Regions from separate parts of the Halomonas binhaiensis genome, predicted to be linked through region 1. Evidence: riboswitches for the same ligand, from Rfam matches in the RefSeq annotation. Region 1 holds a riboswitch; each other region holds the start of a gene.
What was found. Region 1 has a riboswitch for cobalamin ahead of E4T21_RS07695 (CbtB domain-containing protein). Riboswitches for the same ligand answer to the same signal wherever they lie in the genome.
Positions count from the first base shown of each region.

Region 2: linked by a shared signal. The riboswitch ahead of E4T21_RS12715 (TonB-dependent receptor domain-containing protein) and the one ahead of E4T21_RS07695 (CbtB domain-containing protein) in region 1 are both predicted to bind cobalamin.
Region 3: linked by a shared signal. The riboswitch ahead of E4T21_RS04535 (ABC transporter substrate-binding protein) and the one ahead of E4T21_RS07695 (CbtB domain-containing protein) in region 1 are both predicted to bind cobalamin.

Region 1 is NZ_CP038437.2:1,763,152-1,768,489, forward strand. Features, by position in the region: gene E4T21_RS07690 (helix-turn-helix domain-containing protein) at 1-803, opposite strand, end outside; cobalamin riboswitch at 982-1,204, shown strand; gene E4T21_RS07695 (CbtB domain-containing protein) at 1,293-1,430, shown strand; gene E4T21_RS07700 (CbtA family protein) at 1,452-2,210, shown strand; gene E4T21_RS07705 (AAA family ATPase) at 2,203-4,050, shown strand; gene E4T21_RS07710 (cobyrinic acid a,c-diamide synthase CobB) at 4,047-5,338, shown strand, end outside.
Region 2 is NZ_CP038437.2:2,893,669-2,899,006, reverse strand. Features, by position in the region: gene cobD (threonine-phosphate decarboxylase CobD) at 1-464, shown strand, start outside; gene E4T21_RS12735 (bifunctional adenosylcobinamide kinase/adenosylcobinamide-phosphate guanylyltransferase) at 461-1,102, shown strand; gene cobS (adenosylcobinamide-GDP ribazoletransferase) at 1,099-1,932, shown strand; gene E4T21_RS12725 (histidine phosphatase family protein) at 1,884-2,609, shown strand; gene E4T21_RS12720 (bifunctional adenosylcobinamide kinase/adenosylcobinamide-phosphate guanylyltransferase) at 2,561-2,992, shown strand; cobalamin riboswitch at 3,096-3,362, shown strand; gene E4T21_RS12715 (TonB-dependent receptor domain-containing protein) at 3,480-5,321, shown strand; gene E4T21_RS12710 (cobalamin-binding protein) at 5,318-5,338, shown strand, end outside.
Region 3 is NZ_CP038437.2:1,032,203-1,037,540, forward strand. Features, by position in the region: gene E4T21_RS04520 (arylsulfatase) at 1-452, opposite strand, end outside; gene E4T21_RS04525 (purine-nucleoside phosphorylase) at 1,112-2,140, opposite strand; gene E4T21_RS04530 (aminoglycoside adenylyltransferase family protein) at 2,292-3,050, shown strand; cobalamin riboswitch at 3,216-3,406, shown strand; gene E4T21_RS04535 (ABC transporter substrate-binding protein) at 3,450-4,637, shown strand; gene E4T21_RS04540 (FecCD family ABC transporter permease) at 4,630-5,338, shown strand, end outside.

The DNA of each region.
Region 1 (5,338 bases):
TGCGACAAGGTTTCCAGGGTCGCGACATGTCTTTCTAGAACGGGCATCAGTTGCTGCCCGATGGCCTCCAGGCGTGACAGGTAGCGCTTTTCTACCGTCTTGTACGTAAAGCGCTGCTTATCCCAATACAGATTGAGGGAGGCCATGGTGCGCTGCTTGATGGATAACGCAATGGCGATGGCATCAATCTTGAAAGGAAAACGAAAGCCATATTCCCAGTTTCCGGATAGGCGACGGAAATAACCGTCCCGGTACTCATCGGCAAGTTGGCGAAGCTGGCTGTCACGAAGCGGGTTGTCTTGAGGTTGATTGTCTCGAAGCTGATTGTCTCGAAACCCAGGAGCCAGCCATGAACTGGAGCCATTCAATAGCTGGTGAGCACACAAGGCGCGCCCCGAAGCGGCATGCAAGGGGCAGGGGCGGGCTCCGATCAGTCGGTCCCGGCCAGTACGGATGCCCAGACGTGAAAAGTTGCTTTCGAGAATACTTGGACCACTGGCGGTTGCAATCACCAGGTCGGATGCCAAACCCGTTGATTCAAATAGCTGGTCGAGAAAGGGGTGTGCTTCCTTGGCCAGGTGGTAGCGGGAATCGCCTGGACCATGGATATTCGACAGTGACACATAGCGCTTGTCACCCAGGCGGCGATAGAGCCAGCCCATTTCCTCCAGGTCATCCAGGAGGCGCTTGAGGGTCGGCTTTGGCAGACCGAGCAGCAAATACAATTCTTCGAGGCCAAGCGCCTGATGTTCGTCGATGGCTTTCAGTACCCGTGCTGTCTTGTGGAGAAGTTTGTTGTGCATTCATGAGGCTCCGCTCAGGCTCCCCGAGGGGAAAGTGCCGGCAAGGAAAATTGCTCGAAGCGTCGAGCTAATCCTCTGAAAATCTAGCTGTCATTCCGCAAAGGTGCCTGGATATCTTGTCCAGGTGTCGGGGAGTGCTTGCCTTTCGCTGTTCCAGACAAGCAGCAATTGCTTTAGGATGACCGGCTGAAGGATAGGTGCCCCTGTAACCTGGGGATAATCGGGAAGTATGGTGCGGCTGTGTCATTGGCCAATCCCATCGCTGCCCCCGCAACGGTAATAAGAGCGGCCTGCGAAGACCACTGACATATGTCGGGAAGGTGCAGGCGCTGATGCATGGCAACGAACACGCATGTGCATCCTCTTTGAGCCCGGAGACCGGCCTGTCATTTCCTTTCATCCACTTACGGTGCGGCGGGCACCAAGGATAATGTCATGTCTGCTATTCCTGTTTCTTCCCCCTCTCGGTCTTCTCGTTCTGCTTCCAGAATGGCGTCGTTGTGCCAGCAAGGGGCTGTTGTGCTCTTTGGAGTGCTCGTCCTTTATGCCGTCGGTTTCCTGCCGATGAGCGCAGCGCATAATGCAGCGCATGATACCCGGCATTCCTTCGTGTTTCCGTGTCACTGAAACACCTCCGGAGGAAAGCTGATGTTGCGTTCACTTGTATTGAGTGCCTGCCTGATAGGCATGGTGCTTGGATTGATCATGACGGCCATGCAGGCGGTCGGCGTCACTCCGATCCTGCTGGCTGCCGAGCAGTATGAAATCGGCAGCGACCATCACGCTGAGGCAGACTATTCGCATGAAGTGACCGGCATGGCCGAGCACCATCATGATGAAGAAGCCTGGGCGCCTGCTGATGGTGCCGAGCGTTATTTCTATACCGCCGTTTCCAATGTCTTCGCCGGGATCGGTTTCTCCGCCATTCTCCTGATACTCATGAACCAGCTATGCGAGCGCTCTCGGCTGGCATTGACGCCGGGTCGAGGCCTGCTGGTAGGGGGGCTGTGCTATTTGGCGGTCTTTGTGGCTCCGGCACTGGGGTTGCCTCCTGAAATTCCCGGTGCTGCAGCGGCTGCCCTCGAGTCACGCCAGTTATGGTGGATCACCACGGTCGCGCTTGCTGCTGCAGGCCTGGGGTGGCTGTTTCTGGCGCGGGGCAGGAAGCGCTGGCTGGGGTTGCCCATTCTGCTGCTGCCCTATGTCTGGGTGCCTGCACATGATGGGCCACTGTTCTCTCATCCCGATCCCCAGGCCGTCGTGGCGCTGAATTCGCTGCAGCATGAATTTATCTGGGTGTCTGGATTTACCAACCTCGTGTTCTGGTTGCTGGCAGGGCTGCTGTGTGTCATTACCCTGCGGCGCCTCGGCAGCACGGCAAGTGTCGATGAGGGCGTTCATGGTTGAGTTTCCCTTTACCGCCGTTGTCGGTCAGGAGGCGTTGAAGACGGCATTGCTGCTCAATGTCATCAATCCTCGTGTCGGCGGGCTACTGGTCAGTGGTCCACGGGGAAGTGCCAAGTCCACCCTGGCACGTGCGTTGGCCGCGATTCTGCCGGATGACGAGCAGGGTAGCAGGCCTCCGTTTGTCACCTTGCCGCTGGGCGCCAGCGAGGATCGTCTGACCGGTAGCCTGGACCTGCAGCGGGTGCTGTCCGAGCGTGAGGCGACCTTCCATGCAGGGCTGCTGGCCAAGGCTGATGGCGGTGTGTTGTATGTCGATGAAGTCAACCTGTTGCCCGACAGCCTGGTGGATCTGCTGCTCGATGTGGCCGCAAGTGGCATCAATATCGTCGAGCGGGATGGTATCAGTCATACGCATCCCGCTCGCTTCAGTCTGATCGGCACCATGAATCCGGACGAGGGTGAACTGCGCCCTCAACTGCTTGATCGCTTCGGCCTATGCCTTGAGCAGGACATGGCAGTGAGCGTGCGAGAACGGATTGCCATCGTCCAACAGCGCGAGGCCTATGAACGTGATCCACAGGCCTTTGTGGTGGAGCATGAGCTTGCTCAGGCCGAGCTGACCCAGCGTATTCGTACCGCCCAGGCTGCGCTGGCCGACATCACCGCTGAGGCCTGGGTCTATGAGCATGTTGCTGTGCGCTGCGAGGCTGCGGGTGTCGAAGGCATGAGGGCGGATGTCACCTGGCACCAGGCGGCACAGGCCCATGCCGCCTGGCGAGGTGCAGAGGCGGTAGGTCGTGAGGACCTGGACACGGTCGAGCCTTGGGTGCTGGCACATCGCCGAGTGACGACGCCTGATTCAGGTACGCCACCCGCTGGCCCCGGATCGTCTTCCAGGGACTCAGGAGCGACGGATTCAGCAACAGCTCTCTCGACCTCGATGGCCGGTCGGGATGATGCAGGCAGCATTGGTGAGGCATCGACGGGGAGCGAGCAGACCCAGGGGGAGCAGACCCAGGGTGAGCAGACCCAGGGCGAGCAGGCTCAAGGCCAATGGGGGGCCATGCCTCCCGTGGCGCACGAGAGTATCAAGGTACCTCCCGTCGCCTGGACGAATAGCGTGACCGGCAAGCCGAGGAGGCGGTTACTGACGACACCGTCCCGGGGTCGCAAGGCCCAGCAGGAAATCCACCACCAGGCTCAGCCATCAGGACGCTATTCCGCCCACAACAGAATGCAGCGCGAGGCGCAGTCCCTGAACTGGTTCGCGACCCTGGTCGCCAATCGTGGCCAATGGCCCTGGCAACAATTGCGCTATCGCAAGCCTCGCATTGGACAGCAGGTGCTGCATTTCATCCTGCTGGATACCTCGGGCTCCACCTTGGGACGCCGCCTGCTGGGACGAGCCAAGGGGCTGGTCGATCAATTGGCCCACCAGGCTTACCTGGCCCGGGAGCAGATGGTGGTACACGGCTTCGGCAATGATCGTGTCACCCCGATCCTGCCACGTCGGCGCGCTCCCAAGGACATGCTCCAGCGACTCGATGACACCGGGGGCGGAGGTGGCACACCATTGCGTGAGGCCGTGCTACAGGCTGCGCGGCTGATTCGCCAATGGCAGCGACAGGATGCAGGCCTGCATGTGCGTACTTACCTGGTCACTGATGGCCGTACCCGGCAGTCCCTGCGTGGTCTGCCGTCACTGGGTGACTGTGTGGTCGTGGATACTGAGCAGTCCTCGGTCAAGCTAGGGCGAGGAACGCTCATTGCCCAGCAACTGGGAGCCCAGTACCGATTATTGCCGACTATGCAGTTACCCGCGGATATGGAGTCACGATGAGCGATACGACACTCGCCTCGAGCGGGCACGCAGCCTGTCCTGCCATTTTCATTTCCGCGCCGGCATCAGGACAGGGCAAGACGACGGTAACGGCAGCGCTGGCACGCATGCTGCGCAACCAGGGCAAACGGGTCAGGGTATTCAAGACCGGGCCCGACTACCTCGACCCACTGGTGCTTGCCCAGGCCTCCGGCCAGCCGGTCGAGCAGCTCGATCTGTGGATGGCGGGCGAGGCCTATTGTCGGCAGCGGCTGCATGAGGCGGCACGCGAGGCGGATCTTATTGTGGTGGAAGGTGCCATGGGACTGTTCGATGGCGAACCGTCCAGTGCCGATCTTGCCGTGTTGTTCGATCTGCCGATGGTCATTGTCATGGACGTCAAGGGCATGGCGCAGACCGCTGCTGCTCTGGTGGCGGGAATGGCTGGGTTCCGTGATGACCTGCGCATCGCCGGGATGATTGCCAATGCCTGTGGTTCGCAGCGTCACAGAGAGTTGATCGAAGCCGCATTACCGGCATCCGTTCCGCTGCTGGCGGCAGTGGAACGCAATGCGGACCTGGCCTTGCCAGAGCGGCACCTGGGGCTGGTCCAGGCCGAGGAAATTCGCGATGACCTGGAAGCACGTTTCGAGGTGGGCGCCAAGGTGCTGCTGGCCGAGGGCCTGGCCGATAGGTTGGAACGATTGCCCCCGATCAGCTTTGACGCCGTGCCTGAGTTGCACACTGTGGCGTTGCCATCGCTGCATGGCTGGCGTATTGGGGTTGCCCGGGATACGGCTTTCAGCTTCATCTACCAGGCCAATGTAGACCTGCTGCAACGCATGGGGGCGACGCTTCACTTCTTCTCGCCGCTGAACGATGCACGCCTGCCTGCGTGTGATGCGTTATGGCTGCCTGGCGGCTATCCCGAACTGCATGCTGCCCGGTTGGCGGCTAATGCCACCATGCAGGATGACATCCGTCGCTTTTTCGCCGCGGACAAGCCCATCATCGCCGAATGCGGCGGCTTGCTCTATTGCCTGGAAACCCTCACCGACTATGACGGTCAGGCCCACGCCATGCTGGGCTTGTTGCCTGGACATGGCGCCATGCGTGGACGACGAGGTTGCCAGGGCATGCAGACGGCGGTTCTGCCCGAAGGTGACATCAAGGGGCATGCGCACCACCGTTCGGTTGCCGAAGGCACGCCTGAGCCAATCGCTCACGGGCGTCGCCAGCGCCACCCCGCTCCCGGGGAAGCCATCTATCGCCTGCGTGGTTTGACGGCGTCCTATCTGCACCTGTTCTT
Region 2 (5,338 bases), 1.1 Mb from region 1:
TGGTGCTGCTGCGTTCGTTGACCAAGTTTTACTGCTTGCCTGGGCTGCGCTTGGGCTATCTGCTGGCACAACCTGAGCGAGTGCAACAGATCTCGGGATACCAAGTGGCCTGGAGCCTCAATGCGTTGGCTGCCGCCTTGATACCGCACCTGCTGAACGACCAAGGCTATGTCGAACGCACGTTGAACTGGGTGTCCGGGGAACGCTCTCGCGTGGGCAAAAACCTGCGACGGCTCGGTTATGTCGTCCCCGAGGCGCATGCCAATTTTGTCCTGTGCCGCCCTGGGGGCGTCGCCAGTCCTGCGCGTGGTGAAGCCATGCTGCGGCAACTGGTGAAACATGGCTTCATTGCCCGCCATACGCATACCTTTGCGGGTCTGGATGGCAGTTGGGTGCGTTTGGCCCTGGGGCTTCCGGCGACCAATGACGCCTGGCTTGCCGCCCTTGCAGGAGCTGCCGAGTGATCGTCTTCGTCAGCGGAGGAGTGCGCAGTGGCAAGAGTCGCGTGGCCGAGTCACTGGCTCGTTCATTGCACCAAGAGCCCGATCGATGTGGCGGCAGGCTATGGTACCTGGCCACGGCCAAGGCGGCAGATGGGGAGATGCGTGAGCGCATCGCACGCCATCGTTGCGATCGCGGTGATGGCTGGGTGACCCTGGAGGCGCCCTGGGATCTGGGTGCTGCCTGGCAGCAGGTGAACAGTGGCGATACCTTGCTGCTTGATTGCCTGACCTTATGGGTCAGCCAGGTCATGTTCGACAGCCCACTGGACGATGATCAGGCTTTGGCCATGTTCGCTGAGTTGCTGGAAGACGCTCGGGCACGCAGCATCGCCCTGGTCGTGGTATCCAATGATCTCAATGAAGAGTTGCCTCCTCGAGATGTCATGGTGTGGCGTTACCTGGCCTTCCTGCAGCGCATCCATTGTCATCTGGCAGGCGTTGCCGACCGGGTCGTGGAAGTGGTAGCAGGACAGGTAATCGATTGGAAGGCCACGCCATGTGCGCTTGAGGATGAAACGCGCCTTCACGCTGAGGAGCGTATTGCCTCCGGGGAACGCATTGACACCGGAAAACGCATTGATACAAAGAGGCATACATGACGCAGTCGACCCGTGAGGAGACACACAAGCCACAGGGTGACAGGCGTGATGCTGCTCACGGGTTGGGCCTCGCCATTCAGTTCCTGACGCGTATCCCGCTGCCCGTGGCCTGCGACTGGAACCAGGCGTCGCGGCGTTGGGCGGCGCGGGCATATCCGCTGGTAGGCGCCTTGATCGGGGTAGCGCTGGGCATGGTGAGTTGGGGCAGTGGAGCCCTGGGCTTACCGTTGCCACTACAGGCATTGCTGATCGTCAGCCTGTGGGTCGGGTTGAGTGGCGGGTTGCATCTGGATGGCTTGATGGATCTTGCCGACGCCCTGGGCAGTAATGCCCCGCTGGAAAAGCGCTGGGCGATCATGAAGGATCCGCAGGTAGGCAGTTTTGCGGTGGTGGTGCTGGTATTTCATCTAGCCTGGAAGCTGGCGTTGGTGTGGTGGCTGCTCGAGCTTGAAGCGGGTATCTGGTGGCTGGTTGCCATTCCTGCCCTGGCTCGCTGGATGGCGGTGTTCCTGCTGGTCCGGGTGCCAGCGGCACGCCCAGAGGGGCTGGCTCATCTATGGCAACAGAGCCTGGGGCCGCGTGACCTGGTGTTGGCGACGGCACTGCCCGTGTTGCTGTCTGTGCTGCCGTTTGTGCTGATGAGCTCAGGGCAAGCGTGGAGCATGCTGACATTGGGACTGGCGACAGCCTTGTTTGTTGTCATCTTTGCCGCGGGAGCAAGACGGACCTTTGGCGGTATCAGCGGCGATCTGCTGGGGGCCGCAATCGAAGGAGGAGAATTATGGCTATTGGTGTGGGCCTCGAGCTGGTGGTGGTTCGCCACGGCGTGACCCAATGGAATCTGGAAAAGCGCTACCAGGGGCAGCGTGATATCGAGCTGTTGATGCCCGATGCCCTGGAGGGAATGGATCGCTTGCGCGACTACCTGGAAGGCGAACGCTTCGATGCCGTGGTCACCAGTGACCTGGTCCGTTGCCGTCAGACGCTGGCGCATATCTCGGAAGGTCGTGACTGGCCCCGTCCGCGCCTGGATAACCGCCTGCGCGAAAATGACTTTGGTGACTTCGAAGGGTGTACCTGGGAAGAACTCAAGGATGACCCTGCCTATCGTGCCTGGATCGACAGTGCCGGAGAGCTGGCTCCGACGGGTGGCGAGTCCGCCCAGCAACTGCGCGAACGATTGGAAGCCGCATTGAACGATATCTTTGCCGACGCTGCTGGAGAAGTTGCAGAAGAAAGCGTTGTTGTAGAAGAAAGAGTTGTTGGAGAAGAAAGAGTTGTTGGAGAAGTTGTAGAAAAAGTGGCTGGGGAGCCGCGATACAAGGTTCTGGTAGTCACCCATGGTGGTGTGATTCGTGAATGGCGGCGTGGCTTCGAACAGGTCTCGTTCTGGGACGGCGTTGTGGAACAGGCCTCCGGGCGGCGCTGGTATCTGACAACCACCACAGAGGGTGTGACATGCAACTCTTCCTCGGCGGTGCCTGCGCCGGCAAACGCGAACGTGTGAGCGAACGCTTTCCTCAGGCAAGCTGGATTCAGGCCAGCGAAGCGCTGGAGCGGATGCGATATCCGCGTCTGGCTGAGACCCACGCTGAGGTAGTGGTTCATGGCTGGCTCAAGTGGCTTGAAGAGGTCTGCTGCAACAGGAATGGCGCCGAGCTGGAGAACGATGCGCTGCGTGAATGCTGGCGCCAGGCCTTCAAGGACTGGGCCGGTCGCGAGTCAGCAGAAGTGGTGCTGATTGTCCCGGAAGTCGGACGCGGGATCGTGCCTGTCGAGCCATTCCAGCGTCAGCTACGTGATCTGGCGGGCTGGTTGGCACAGGATGCAGCAGAGGCCAGCAGCAGCGTATGGCATGTGCGCCATGGCTTGGTCATGGCATTGAAATGACCTTGATGACAAAGCGTCACATTGACGCTCATGGCCGGCATTGGTAGTTTACCTGGGTTCTCAGGTGCCCCTGAGGGAGCGGCATATCACTCGCTGTGTAGCGAGCGGCAAGGAGATATGACGTTCCTGAACGCATGTGATGCGTCGGGGTGAAACGGGAAGTCGGTGACAATCCGACGCTGCCCCCGCAACGGTGATCGAGTAAAGCGCGGCCTGACACACCACTGTGCATATCTAGAACTGTCGACTTGAGCAACAGGCTCGTCGGCACTTTCACGCGGGCTTGCTGCCCGGCACGGGAAGGTGGTCGCGTGGAACATGCAGATGTTCGCTCGTCAGCCCGGAGACCGGCCTGAAATTCCATGCCAGGGGCGGTGGGCTCCCGAAGCTGGGCGCGTTGTTACGCCTTCCTTCCTCATTTCCCCGTTCTTGGTCATTCAAGGCTTCGTGCCGTGCGGGTGCGCATGGTACCAGGGGATACTTCATCATGTTGCGCTCCTTTCTTCCTGCCCGAGCGGTATCAGGCCTGCCTGTTCTCAGCCTTGCTGCCATGCCGCTGGCATTCGTTGCCCAGGCCAGTGCCCAGAGCACTGGCGATGATGAAAGTGTGAACCTCGATCCCATGGTCGTATCTGCGACCCTGGCACCACGCACGGCCAGTGAGACATTGTCTTCGGTCAGTGTCATCAACGAACAGACGCTGCGCCAGCGCGACCCTATCAGTCTGATCGATGCCCTGCGTGGCCAGGCCGGCGTTGATTTTTCATCCAGTGGTGGGTTCGGCAAGAACACCAGTCTCTATCTGCGTGGTACCGGCCCTGAATCGACATTGTTGCTGATCGATGGCATGCGCCTGCGTTCGGCCACCAACGGCGGCCCGGCCTGGCAGTTTCTCGACCCGCGCATGTTCGAACGCATCGAAGTCGTGCGTGGCCCGCGTGGTGCGCTATATGGTGCCGATGCGGTAGGCGGCGTTGTGCAACTGTTCACCCTCGAACCCGAAGGTGAACGACCGACTCCCAGCATCACCTTGGGAGGAGGCTCTTTTGGCACGGCCAGGGCCCAGGCCAACCTGAGCGGGGAGGCCAATGCGACCCGCTACCAGTTCAGTGCCAGCCACCTGAGCAGCGATGGCTCGGAAGTACGCAAGGGCGGGGAAGACAAGGGCTACGACAACACCACGGGCCTGGTGCGGCTGGCGCACGACTTCGACAATGGTGCTGTCATGGGCGTCACCGCGTTGCGTGCGTCAGGCAATACCGAGTACGAAGGCGGTGATTCCGACTATGTGCAGCAAGTGGCCGGGGTGTATGGCGAGATACCTGTCACGAGCAACTGGACTTCGCGCTTGACCATCAGCGAAGCCCGCGATGAGCTGGATGATTTTTCCGACCTTGGCGCCACCACTTTCGATACCACGACACACACGGCGCGTTGGGACAACTCTGTGCTGATGGGCAATCACGAACTGGTCGCCGGGGCAGAGTATCAGCAGGACAAGATCGACAGCACTACCGATTACGCGGAAGACAGCCGTGACAATGTGGCGGTGTTCGCTCAGACCCTGCTGGACTTCGCTCCCTTCTCGCTGCAGGTCGGCCTGCGCCATGACGACAACGAGGCCTTCGGCGGCGAGACCACCGGGCACCTTGCTTTGGGTTATGCCCTGGATGACCACTATACCCTGCGAGCCAGTTACGCCACGGCATTCCGGGCACCGACTTTCAATGAGCTGTACTTCCCCGACTTCGGCAATCCTGACCTCGACCCCGAGAAAGCGGAAAGTGTCGAGCTTGGCCTGCGTGGGCAGTATGGCCGGGGATTCTGGGATGTGGCCGTGTACCAGAGCGATATCGACGACATGGTGGCATATACGGTGCAGGACTCGCATTATGCGCCGTTCAATGTGGATCGCGCCCGCATTCGGGGTGTTGAGCTGACCACGGGACTGGAGTGGAACCAGTGGGTTCTGGCTGCCTCTGCCACCTACACCGACCCCGAAGACCGCAAGAGTGGCAAGCGCTTGGTGCGCCGTGCGACCCAAGGGGTACGCCTGGATGCAGATCGACGCATCGGCGACTGGAATCTCGGCGCATCCTTCGTGGCACAGAACCATCGCTACAACGATGCAGACAATAAAGAACGCTTGTCAGGCTATGGCACCATCGACCTGCGGGCAGGCTGGAATTTCGCCCCTCAATGGAAGGCCAACCTGACCCTGGAGAATGTCCTCGATCGCGAATATGCCACCGCGCGGGACAGCTTCAACGGCTGGGACTATATCAACCCCGGGCGCGCAGCCTACTTGAGCGTTGGCTTCCAGCCATGAACAGCCCTGAGCCAATG
Region 3 (5,338 bases), 730 kb from region 1:
TTGGTAGGCAGGTGCTCGTCACGATCCCCCAGATGGTTCTTGCCGAACTGGCCAGTGGCATAGCCTTCCGCCTTGAGCAGGCCGGCAATGGTCGGATCCTCGATGCTAAGGCCTTCCTTGGCACCTGGCATACCGACCTTGGACAGGCCTGTGCGGAACACGCTCTGGCCAGTGATGAACGATGAGCGCCCAGCGGTACAGGATTGCTCGCCGTAATAGTCGGTGAACATCATGCCTTCGTCAGCAATACGGTCGATGTTGGGGGTCTGGTAGCCCATCAGGCCATGGGTATAGGCCGAGATGTTGGACTGACCGATATCATCACCCCAGAGCACCAGGATGTTGGGCTTGTCAGTCTGAGGTGCATTTCCAGAAGCATCGTCTTGAGCGATTGATGGAGTGGAAAATGCCAGAGTCGCTGCTGTCAGCGTGGCGGTTAGAGTGGCAGCCATATGGCCAGGCCGAGGTACAGCCATGGATCGAGACGGTATGGAAGATAACACGCGAGCCTCCCTGACTTGTGCGAGTCGTCGGATGTTGACGTATCAAGGAAATCTACAAAGTGAGGTTTCCTCAGCGAGACAGTATAGGAGAAAACTTAACCAAATCGCGCATTCCTAATGAGGTAGTTTTTTATATGTCATTGGGTATATAAAGAAAGAAAAATCAAGTGGATAAAATGTTTTTCATACTCTTGAAATGGTAGTCATTGAAAATCCAGATATTTTTTTTAAGAGAGGTTTTGCATGCATCTTCAGTGGCATAGGCGTTATGCCTTATCGATATAACTTTCTTGTTTTTTATGTTAAATGTTCTCATGAGAAGCGTTTTTGTTTAAAGCGTTTTATTTAAAGAGCACTGGGTGTTCAAGATTTCCAATCTGGCGTTTCTTAACCTCCGTCAAGAATGTTGGCTTCCACAAGCGAAGTTATTAGTGCGAGAGACTTTGCCAGCCCAAGTAGCAGAGCCCCGCTGGAATTGCACCTGGCAGGTTTTTCGGGTGACATGCACTTCGGTGCCGCAGGATACTCGTTCAGATAGGCGGAGCTTGCTGGCAGAGTAGTATGGTTGCAGGAGTGCACCGCCTTCGATTCGCAGGCGGTGCTTGTGTTCAGGGAGTCATCGGTACACCGGATTGCCAGTCATCCCAGTGGCTGACGATCTCATCCACTACCCGAGAGCCAACCAATTCTATGTTGGCAACGGTTTCGGCGAACCCCCCTGCAGTATTGCCCGGAGCGGGATCCAGGTGTTCCTGTGTGGTTTCATTGGGGTTGCCTTGGTCAAAGTTCACCGCGCCACGCAAGCTAAGGATGCGATCGGTCCCCCACAGTCGATCAATGACCTGGGTGATGGCAGCAGCCTCCATCTCGGTAATCACATAGTCATCGGCACCATAGAGCTCGGTCATGTATTGGGCTTCCTGTGACAAGCCGGGCCCATGAAAGAAGGTATCTCCTGTCATGTGCGTACCGGTTCTGACAAAGGGGGTCCGCTGGGCGCTCTTGTCGGGATAGCGTTCACGGTATTGCTGGGCGGACTCGGAGTCCTGCAACGGAGTGTCTTCACTCAGCACCATGGCTTGTTCTACCAGTTGCGGGTTCAGTTGATAGACACGAATGTCCTCATAACCCTTGCGGGGCATGAACGTTGGAGCGCCGGGTTCGCCTTCATCTGCTGCCCAACGGTGGCCGAGATCGTAGTCCACCAGCCAGGTGGCCCAACTGACCATGCCGATGGTGCCTTGAGAGGGCGGGGTTCCCGCCACACCACTAAGAATGAAATAGGTATCGCTGAAGTCGTAGCGAGGGTCGAGCAGAATCGCCTGCATGGATGATGATGAAGCTACCTTGCCCATGCCGAGTACAGAGCCACAGACGCCATCATCATTGCAGTAGAGTTCGTGAGTGGCTCCTCTGACAGCCACCGGTTGTGCATCCTGCCAATAATGCTCGTACCAGTGCTGGAATTCTCCCGCACGATCACCCGTGTTTTCCCCGATCTCGAACATGCTGGCAATGAACACCTTGACCTCTGTTGAAGAGGAGGCATCGTTCGCCAGGGAAGGGATAGGCAGTAGACTGGCGAGGAAGATCGCTGCGGTGAGAGGGCCCCGTAGACCCGAGAACGGTGAGGACATTGTGCTCCCTTTTGTTGTACATAAAATCGTTGTATACAGAAAACGCCTTGAGTTTAGAGGAAGCGCCGAATAAATACTCAGATGGCTGGTGTCATGCTTGCGAGATAACGAGCCCGGGGTGGTGGTGGTATCCAGATAAAAAGGGGGCGTGATGATTCCCGCTGAAGTCGATAACGTGCTGCATGTCATCCGTGAATTATTGGCGGATTCCCTGGTGGCGGCATACCTGCATGGGTCTGCTGTCGCTGGTGGGCTGCAGCCTTCGAGTGATGTCGATGTGCTGGTTGTCATTGACGAGCCGCTGGATTCGGAAACGCGCCTGAGCCTGACGACAGCACTGATGGGAATTTCGGGACATCCGGCGCGTGATAGCTCCCTTCGCCCTGTCGAATTGATGATCTTTCTTCGCACTCAGCTTGTCGCTGATATCTATCCCGCCCGCTGTGAGTTCATCTACGGTGAATGGCTGCGCCATGAGTTTGAGCGTGGCGCAATACCTCAGCCTGCCGAAGATCCAGAGCTTACTCTCGTTCTTGCTCAGGCACGGCAGGAAGCGAAACCGCTGTTCGGCCCCAGTGCTTCCGAGCTGCTCCCGCTTATCCCACCAGCCGATATACGCCGCGCAATAGGCGATCTTCTGCCTGACTTGCTGGCTTCCCTGCAAGGGGACGAGCGCAATGTGCTGCTCACCCTGGCGCGTATGTGGCGAACATTGACGGAGGGGGATTTCGTCACCAAGGACGCAGCCGCCAGCTGGGCCGAGCCCCGTTTGCCTGTTGAGCATGCTGCGCTGCTCAGGGACGCCCGGGAAGCCTATCTGGGCATGCATGCCGATGACTGGAGCACCCGCCAAGAGGAAGTCCTGCGCACAGTGAATGCGATGCAACATCGCATTAGGGATGCTCAGTAGCATTGGCAACATATCTACGGCATGATGGACAGTGAGACTGCTGGCAAACTACTACGCTCGATCATGCAGTGTTGAAATCCTCCTCAAAATGCTCATTTACATCTCGTAAATTGCGCTTCTTCGTCTGATTTCGCCTTGCCTGATCGTTGCTCGCTACCTTTGCAGCAGCCTCGGCTTCGTCGGTTTCCTTCGGGAATGAAAAGGGAATCCGTGCCGAGCCTTGCTCGGTAACCGGAACTGCCCCCGCAACTGTAGGCGGTGAACTTGCTTCGGCGCACCACTGGGAATCTAGCCCGGGAAGGTGAAGCAAGTGTCGATCCGTCAGTCAGGAGACCTGCCGACTTCAAGTGCAATCCCACGTGCAACGACAACCGGACGGGGTGTTCCGGAGAAGGGCAGATGAAACATATCCTACTTGCGTCCTGCGCGCTCAGCGCAGGCCTTGCGACGTTCTCGGGTTATGCCGAGACTTCGCACGATCTTTCGACTCACGATCTTTCGACTCACGATCTTTCGACTCACGATCTTTCGGCCGATGGCGCTTTTGTTGGTGACTCTTCAGTTGACGGCTCTTCTGTCGGCGACTCTTCAGTTGACGATTCCCAAGCTGCCAGCCATGCCACTGATTATCCTTTGACGCTGACGAACTGCGGTCAGGATGTCACTTTCGACAGAGCACCTGAACGCGTCGTATCCATTGGCCAATCGGCGACCGAGGTGCTGTATTCCCTGGGGCTTGCCTCCCGGGTGGTGGGCACTTCGGTGTGGTTCAACCCGGTACTGCCGGAGTTTGAGCAAGTGAACGCGGGGATCGAGCGGCTTGCTGATAATGATCCCAGTTTTGAATCCGTGGTCGGCAAGCGGCCTGACCTGGTGGCCGCACAATATGAATGGCATGTGGGCGATACGGGAAGCGTGGGCACGCGAGAGATGTTCCACGACCTTGGCATTGCATCCTATGTCATGCCGGTTGACTGTGACACGAAAGACAACTCGACCGGCGGCGATGGTATCCGCACAGCGGCCTTCGCCACCGAATCGATCTACAAGGGCATTCGCGAACTCGCTGCCATCTTTGATGTTAAGGACGCGGGCCAAGCGTTGGTGAGCTCCCTCCAAACCCAGGAAAACGAGGCCATTGCCCGAGCCAAGGCCCTCGACCTGCCTGATGATCTGTCGGCTGTCTTCTGGTTCTCTTCAGCCGATCTGGATAGCGACCCCTTCGTTGCCGGGCGCCTTGGTGCACCGGGCTACATGATGCAGAAGCTGGGCATCGAGAATGTGGTTTCATCCAATGAAGAATGGCCTGGCGTCGGCTGGGAAAGCATCGCCAAGGCGGATCCGGATGTCATCGTCATTGCGGATATGGATCGGCGGCGTTATCCCGCAGATGATGCGGCACAGAAGCTGGATTTCCTGCGTAATGACCCGGTGACCAGCCAGATGACGGCCGTGCGTGAAGGGCGCATCGTGACCATGGATGCGCATGCCATGAGCGCGACGATGCGCACGATTCACGGACTCGATAGCTTGTCTCAGGCGCTCGCGGAAATGAACTTTTTACACATGAACCATGCACATGAGTGACGTGGGCTCTCCCCAGGCATTCCGTCGAGGGCATCTGTGGCTCTGGCTGTCGCCATGGATGTTGCTGGCGGCGATCCTGTTCGGTACCGCTATCGGCGAGACACGCATTCCCCTGTCGGTAGTGATGGAGACCGTTGCCAATCGGCTCTGGGATGCCGGATATCCAGTGAACCGCATCGATGAAGGCATCATCTGGAGCTACCGGCTGAGCCGGGCCATCGTGGCGGCTGCCTGCGGGGCAGGGCTGGCGCTGACGGGAGTGGTACTGCAGGCACTGCTGCGCAACCCTCTGGCCGATCCTTATCTGATGGGGCTCTCTGCGGGGGCTTCGACAGGCGCGGTGGTGGTCACCGTGGCAGGACTGGGGGCCGGGGCCATCTCGATGTCATTGGGTGCGCTCATCGGCGCGCTGGTCGCTTTTGCCCTGGTCGCCCTGCTGGCTCAGGTCGTCGCTGGTCGGGCCGACACAGGGCGAGGCTCCCAGGCGGCAGCGATTATCCTGGCCGGCATAGCGGGCTCGCAGCTGTTCAATGCGTTGACTGCCTTCATCATCGCCAGAACCGCCAATGCGGAACAGGCGCGCGGCATCATGTTCTGGTTGATGGGCAACCTGTCGGGCACCCGTTGGGAGGATGTCGGGGCGACGGTCCTGGCTGCCCTGGCAGGTGCCGCGGTGTGTTTCTGGCATCGGCGCTCACTTG